3 regions of the Undibacterium sp. GW821-FHT11H02 genome follow, and region 3 is predicted to be linked to each of the others. Evidence: predicted binding sites of a transcription regulator. Region 3 holds the regulator's gene; each other region holds the start of a gene.

Region 1 (2,274 bases), on a different contig from region 3:
GATACAGTGATACCAGTATTCGCAGCAGCAGCAGCAGCATTAGTGCTAGCGGTTACTGTGATGTTGCGGCCATCAGCAGCTGCCAGTGCGACTGCACCTGTTGTTGTGTTGAATGTTGCGGTAACACCAGTTTGTGTGCTGATTGCATTCACCGCCGCAGCGACCTGAGCACCGCGTTGTGCGCCAGATGTCGATGCAGATAAAGCACCCAAATTTACGCCGTTGATAGTGATGTCGCCAGAAGCGATAGCGGTTGCAGAAGTAGATGCGGTACCGGAAATGGTCGTCGAGCCTACAGTCGCAGTAACACCTGTGCTGCCACTAATCGCATTAATCGCAGCCGCTTTGGAGATGCCGCTACCAGTCGAGTTAGAGAAAGAAACGCCGTCTGCAGCTGATGCGCCAACTTGGAAACCATTAATTGAAAGGTCGCCAGCAGCTAAGGCTGTGGTTGTGACTGCACCAGCGCCAGCCACTGTGGTAGCGTAGCTTGAAGATGCGCCTACGCCTAAAGCAGATGATTTTGCGCTAGCGATGTTAGCGATATTGATTTGATCGTTTGAAGTACCGTTTGCACCCACTTGGAAAGTTTGAGCAGAGAAGGAGCCATCCAGCAAATTAACGCCGTTGAAGTTAGTGTTGCTAGCAACGCGATTAATCTCTGAAATCAACTGAGAAGCTTCGTTGTTCAACGCCGCACGGTCAGATACACTGTTAGAGCCGTTAGCAGACTGTACTGCCAAGTCACGAATACGTTGTAAGTTGGCGCCAATTTGGCTTAACGCGCCCTCAGCCGTTTGAGCAAGAGAGATGCCGTCGTTTGCATTACGTGCTGCTTGATTCAAGCCGCCGATTTGTGAAGTCATACGTTCAGAAATCGCCAAACCTGCCGCATCGTCTTTTGCGCTGTTAATGCGCAAACCTGAAGACAAGCGTTGCAAAGATGTGTTCAATGAACTTTGTGATGTCGATAAATTGCGTTGTGCATTTAAAGACGCGATATTGGTATTGATATATGAAGCCATGATGGTTCTCCTAACTTGGTTAATTCAACTCGACGTTTAGCTTGAACTTCGGTCTGTCTTGTTGACCATTGCACCGTCGTTGAAACTGGTAACGGGCAGGAAATAAAAAAATTGAGGAAATTGCCCAAAATAAATATTATTTTTTGTGCTTAAGTTTTTCTTGATATTCCGTTATACGACAGCTTTTTAAAATACTTAAGCCCTGATTTGAACAATTTTTTCACGTCTTTTTGTTCGATTTGATGTGAAATTTTGTTTGTAAAATACTAAAAAATCAGTATTTTTTGTTTTTGGTTAGCTAACTGAGTCGTTGTGTGTTGTTCGGTTTGTGCCGTGAATTGTGATTTTGTCGATTAACTGGTAAAAGATAGCTATACCTTGAACTAACCCGTGAGTGAAAGAGCGAGCAATGAGTAAATCTGGTTTTGATCCGAAAGCAGCAATGCGAGAAGCACAGGCTTTCGTAAAGGCGGGTAAGTTAGAAGACGCTAGGCAAGTCGCTTTGCGAGTGATTCAACGGTTTCCTTTAAACGAAGACGCGCATCTATTTTTGTCTAAAATTTACTTTAATTGCGACCAAGATGAGGAAGCAATCGCGCATTTACAGAAAGCTTTTTCTATTTCGCACAAGATGGTGATTGATTCAAAAGCTTATTACACGATTTTGAATCGTTTCGTTACGCGTAAATCTTATGCGTTGTTAGAGCAAGCTAGTCGCTGGTTGGTCAATTTACGCCCTAAAGACGGGATCGCCTGGGATTATTTGTCGATTGCTTGTCTGGAGCAGCAAAAATATGAAGCTGCATACGACGCCGCTTCGCATGCAGCAAAAATTCTGCCCAATAATCCGCATGTATTAAATAATCTGGCTTGCTCTTTGACTTCTCTGGAGCGTTGCGCAGAGTCATTGGAGATTTTGCAGCGCACTGTTGAATTGGCACCAGAAATGGCGACTGCTTATAATAATCTGGGAAATGCTTATCGCTTCCTCGGTAGATATGAAGAAGCGATAGAAAGTTTTACTAAAGCGATACAGTTAGCGCCACAGATGGCCTATCTTTACAATAATCTGGGGCTGACTTATCGGTCTTTAGATCGTTGTGAATCGGCGATAGAAGTCTATCACCAAGCTTTACAAATCCAGCCGGATTTGCATCAGGTTTACCCTAATCTCATCGAAGCCTATAGACACTCTGGGCAAATCCGGCAAGCGATCGATTGCAGCAATAGCGCACTTCAACTCAATGAC
Region 2 (2,274 bases), on a different contig from region 3:
GCATCAGAAACAGCGACTTTGACTCGTGGTCAAGTGTTACAACAAGCAGGTACAGCGATCTTGGCACAAGCAAATGCGTTACCACAAGGCGTATTGGCTCTGTTAAGAGGTTAAACAATAATGTAGTCCACCACATTATTCATTGATGTAGACTGTCCCCTGCCCAATATTTTTTGGTCAGGGGAATTTTGCTTAAAGGAAAAGATCATGGACATTCAATCAATTGGCCGAACTTCGCCATCCGGATCAGTGGCAACAGAAAAACTTCCTCCCCCGCCCTCGCCTGCTATCGCTAACGCACAAAACGCGACTGGAACTCAAACGCTGTCAGCAGTGACTCAAACAGCAAAAGCACCTACCGCGAGCGAAGTCAATAAGGCCGTCAGCGAAATAAATAAGACGGTACAGGCTATCTCACAAAATCTTGAATTTACAGTCGATACGGATGCCAATGAGATTGTGGTAAAAGTAGTGGACCAACAAACCAAAGAGGTATTACGCCAGATCCCAACAGTGGAAGCGTTGGAAATTGCCAAGTCATTAGATAAACTGCAAGGACTATTAATCAAGCAAGAAGCATAACGATTATTCCTCTTGTTTTCTTCGGATATCAAGAAAATGCGATGAATCTTGCAAGACGAAAATAGATAGGTAAATGCCCCTCTAAAGTCTGATTTGCTTTTGCCGTTAACTTGTATAGTGACAATACTTACAAAAGGGGAACGTGGTGGGCATACAATCAACAGGGGTTGGCTCTAATTTAGATGTAAATAGCCTCATCACTAAATTGATGCAGGTTGAAAGTCAGCCATTAACGACCCTCGCAAAAAAAGAGGCAAGCTATCTGGCGAAACTGACCGCCTATGGATCACTGAATGGCGCACTCAGTTCATTTCAAAGTAGCTTCGTTGGACTGAGCAGTGCAGCAGCATTTCAAAATTTAACTGCCAACGTTGGGGATAGCACGGTACTGTCAGCAACTACCACTAGTGTCGCTACTGCTGGCAGTTATAACATCAATGTAACTCAACTCGCAAAATCACAAACCATTTCAAGTGCTGGCCAAGTCAGCACCACCGACAGTATAGGCGCTGGCGCAAGCACAACAATCTCGTTTCAATTTGGCACGATCAGTGGTGGAACATCGACAAATGGCATCTACACTGGTGCCACTTTCACACAAGACGCGAATCAAGCCATAGGCACAGTAACGATTGATAGTTCAAACAATTCTTTACAAGGCATACGTGACGCAATCAATGCTGCTGGCAAAGGTGTTACCGCCTCTATCGTCGGCGATGGATCGGCAACGCCGTATCACCTAGTATTAAGTTCGAATAAGACGGGGCTGACATCAAGCTTGAAGATCGATGTCAGTGGTGACGCGACTTTGCAATCTCTACTCTCGTATGACCCCGCTGGCACACAAAATTTATCTGAAACCACAACGGGTCAGAATGCCAACCTTTCAATCAATGGCATTAATATCACCAGCACATCCAATACAGTAAATGATGCGGTTCAAGGTGCAGCTATTACGCTATCAAAGGCAGGCAGTACGACACTCGCATTGACCAACAACACAGCTGGCGTGCAAAATTCTATCAATACTTTTGTTAAAGGTTTTAACGATCTTCAAGCTACATTTAAGTCCTTAACAGGTTTTGATGCTGCGACAAAAAAAGGCGGCGTGTTGACTGGCGATGCTGCAGCGCGTGGCGCGCAGAGCCAAGTTAGAAGTGCTTTGTCGTCTGCTGTGAACGGCTTAGGTGGCAATATAACTACCCTCTCATCGATAGGCATCAGCTTTCAAAAAGATGGCACACTAAGTGTAGATTCAACAAAACTACAGAATGCGCTAAACAATAACTTTAAAGAAATTAGTGGTCTGTTTGCCACCATAGGTAAAGCCACCGACAGCTTGGTAAGCTACAGCACCTCAAGTGCCTCAACGACTCAGGGTAATTACGCATTAAATGTAACCGCATTAGCGACACAAGGTGGATTAACCGGCGACCTAGATTTAACGACTGGCAACACAACAATAGACCCAAATACAAGTATTAACGTCACGATAGACGGAACCTCAGCGGCAGTATCATTAGCGGCTGGGTCGTACACTTCAAGCCAATTGACCACCTTATTACAAACCTCAATTAACGGAACTACCGCATTCACCAATGCGGGTGTGAAGATTACGGCAACCACAAATGGCAGTGGTTTTTTGAAATTAACATCAAACAGCTATGGCAGTACATCCAACGTAACACTATC
Region 3 (2,274 bases):
GTGCCATAAGAAAATTCAGGCTTAGTTGCGATGGTTAGACAAACGTTCCTCGACGATTCTTGGGCTATCACCTTGTGCAATGCTAAAAAATATATCTGCCAACATTTCTCGTCGAACGACTTCGCGCCCCACAATTTCCTTTAATTTATTTGCCACAGGAAGGAAAAATAGATTGGCTAGTCCGACGCCATAAATCGTTGCGACAAAAGCGACAGCAATCCCACTACCCAATTTACTCGGATCAGTCAAATTTTCCATGACATGTATCAAACCTAAAACCGCACCTAGAATACCTATCGTTGGAGAATAACCGCCAGCGGCATCCCAAATCTTGATCGCCTGGCGTTGCTCCATTTCGTAGAAGGAAATGTCCACGTCAAGAATTTCTTTGAGACGCTCCGGATCGATGCCATCAATCACCAACTTCAACCCCTTTTCAATGAAGGGATCTTTGGAAGAGGTGATATAGCGCTCCAGGCTTAAGAAGCCTTCGCGCCGCGCGACTACACTCCAGACCAGCGCCTCATTGACATTCTTTTTGCTCTTATCTTCGGGCATGAATGCGATCCACTTCAGCATCTTAATTCCGCGAATAAAGACTGGCATACGACTTTGCAACAACACGGCACCGATGGTACTGACAACCACAATCACGAAAGCGGCCGGTTGCAATAAGGACGACAAATGTCCGCCTTCTAAGACCTGCCCAGAAAGGATACCAACTAATACTAGAATTATTCCTACTAAGCTAGCCCGGTCCACGCGCGCTCCCTCAAAGATGCTCTTAATCTCGCCACAGCCTGACTATGCAATTGCGAAACACGTGATTCAGAAACGCCCATAACAGCGCCGATTTCTTTTAGATTCAATTCTTGTTCATAGTACAAACCCATCAATAGTTTCTCACGCTCGGGGAGATTATTAATGGCATACACAACTGCATCACGAAAGTCTCCATGCAACAAATCTTGCAAAGGATCGCCCGAACGTTCGTCATTGCAAAAATGATCTAGAAAATGTTCCTTGGTATCTGCATCATGAAAATCCTCATAGTACAAGAGCTGATGCCCACCACTCTCACCCAACAACTCTTGATAGTCGATGAGAGTGAGTTTCAAATGCTTAGCCACTTCGGTTTCCATCGGCGGGCGTCCCAATCTTTGCTGTAGCTCGTTCATCGCCGTTTCGATCTTACGCATATTTTGACGCACGCCACGTGGCAACCAGTCACTACTACGCAGCTCATCCAACATGGCACCGCGTATCCTTTGGATCGCATACGTCTCAAATTGTGCCCCATGATTTTCTTCGTAACGATTGACTGCATCAAGCAATCCTATCATTCCGGCTTGAACTAAATCATCCACTTCAACACTGGGGGGCAGGCGAGCTTTTAATTGATAAGCCAAGCGTTTAACCAACGGAGCATGCTCAGTAAGTATTGAATTTTTATCTGATTTGCCGCTTGCTGTGTACATAAATAAATTAATTAATATTCCAAATGAGCACCCAGAGCAGGTATTGAATTCAATTGGAAGCTCCCGCTTGCAGAAGATACCAGTTTATCCGCCATGCGCACAAAAGCATTTGCAGCTTTCGAGAAAGGAAAGGCATCTACTACCGTTCTTCCCAACTCTGTAGCTCGTTTCAAATACATATCTTCAGGCACATGCCCAACAAAATTTAAATCTACCGCCAGATAACGTCGCGCGGTCAAAGATAAATTTGAAAAGACACGCTGAGCCTGATCTTCCGTTGCGCCAGACACGACAATATTATAAGTACGTCTGCCAAGGCGATTATTCAAACGCTTAATCAGGCCATAAGCATTCGTGATTGTCGCTGGATCAGTCGATACTTGAATCAACATTTCGCTTTCATCAAACGAAGACAAAATAAAAGAGTCATCAGAATTCAACTCACAATCCACCACCACCATATCTGATCGGTTCGCAGCCAAGTCAAATACTTTTGATAGGTCACGATAACCGCTTTGCGGCAAGCCTAAAGACTTAGGGATGATATTCGCGACTTTCGTCACGGATAACCCTGGCGACACTACCTTTATCACAGCGTCCATTGTACGCTGATGTCGTGCCACCTCCAACAGCGTCTGATCAGATTTCAAGTTTAGCCAAGCACTTAATGTTGAGCTAGTTGATTTTGCATCAACCATCAATGTATTTTTGCCGCTACGTGCGAACGTCGCTGAAAGATTAATCAGCGTTCCATTTCGCTCTTCTGCAGGCAGGGCAGACATAAAGGTGAGTACAC

What was found. The regulator FliA, encoded in region 3, starts transcription of late flagellar genes. The targets are predictions, from matches to a motif close to CTAAAGTTTNNNNNNNNNNNGCCGNTA.
Region 1: a site for FliA is predicted at 1,115-1,141, ahead of AC1RR2_RS08515 (flagellin N-terminal helical domain-containing protein). Genes of this name have one in related genera too.
Region 2: a site for FliA is predicted at 664-690, ahead of fliD (flagellar filament capping protein FliD). Genes of this name have one in related genera too.

The regions. Positions count from the first base shown of each region.
Region 1 covers NZ_JBXARG010000006.1:158,380-160,653, forward strand. Annotated here, with positions in the region: gene AC1RR2_RS08515 (flagellin N-terminal helical domain-containing protein) at 1-1,025, opposite strand, end outside; gene AC1RR2_RS08520 (tetratricopeptide repeat protein) at 1,435-2,274, shown strand, end outside.
Region 2 covers NZ_JBXARG010000006.1:155,754-158,027, reverse strand. Annotated here, with positions in the region: gene AC1RR2_RS08515 (flagellin N-terminal helical domain-containing protein) at 1-114, shown strand, start outside; gene AC1RR2_RS08510 (flagellar protein FlaG) at 208-582, shown strand; gene fliD (flagellar filament capping protein FliD) at 728-2,274, shown strand, end outside.
Region 3 covers NZ_JBXARG010000001.1:468,645-470,918, forward strand. Annotated here, with positions in the region: gene motD (flagellar motor protein MotD) at 1-7, opposite strand, end outside; gene AC1RR2_RS02125 (flagellar motor protein) at 22-762, opposite strand; gene AC1RR2_RS02130 (RNA polymerase sigma factor FliA) at 744-1,478, opposite strand; gene AC1RR2_RS02135 (MinD/ParA family ATP-binding protein) at 1,490-2,274, opposite strand, start outside.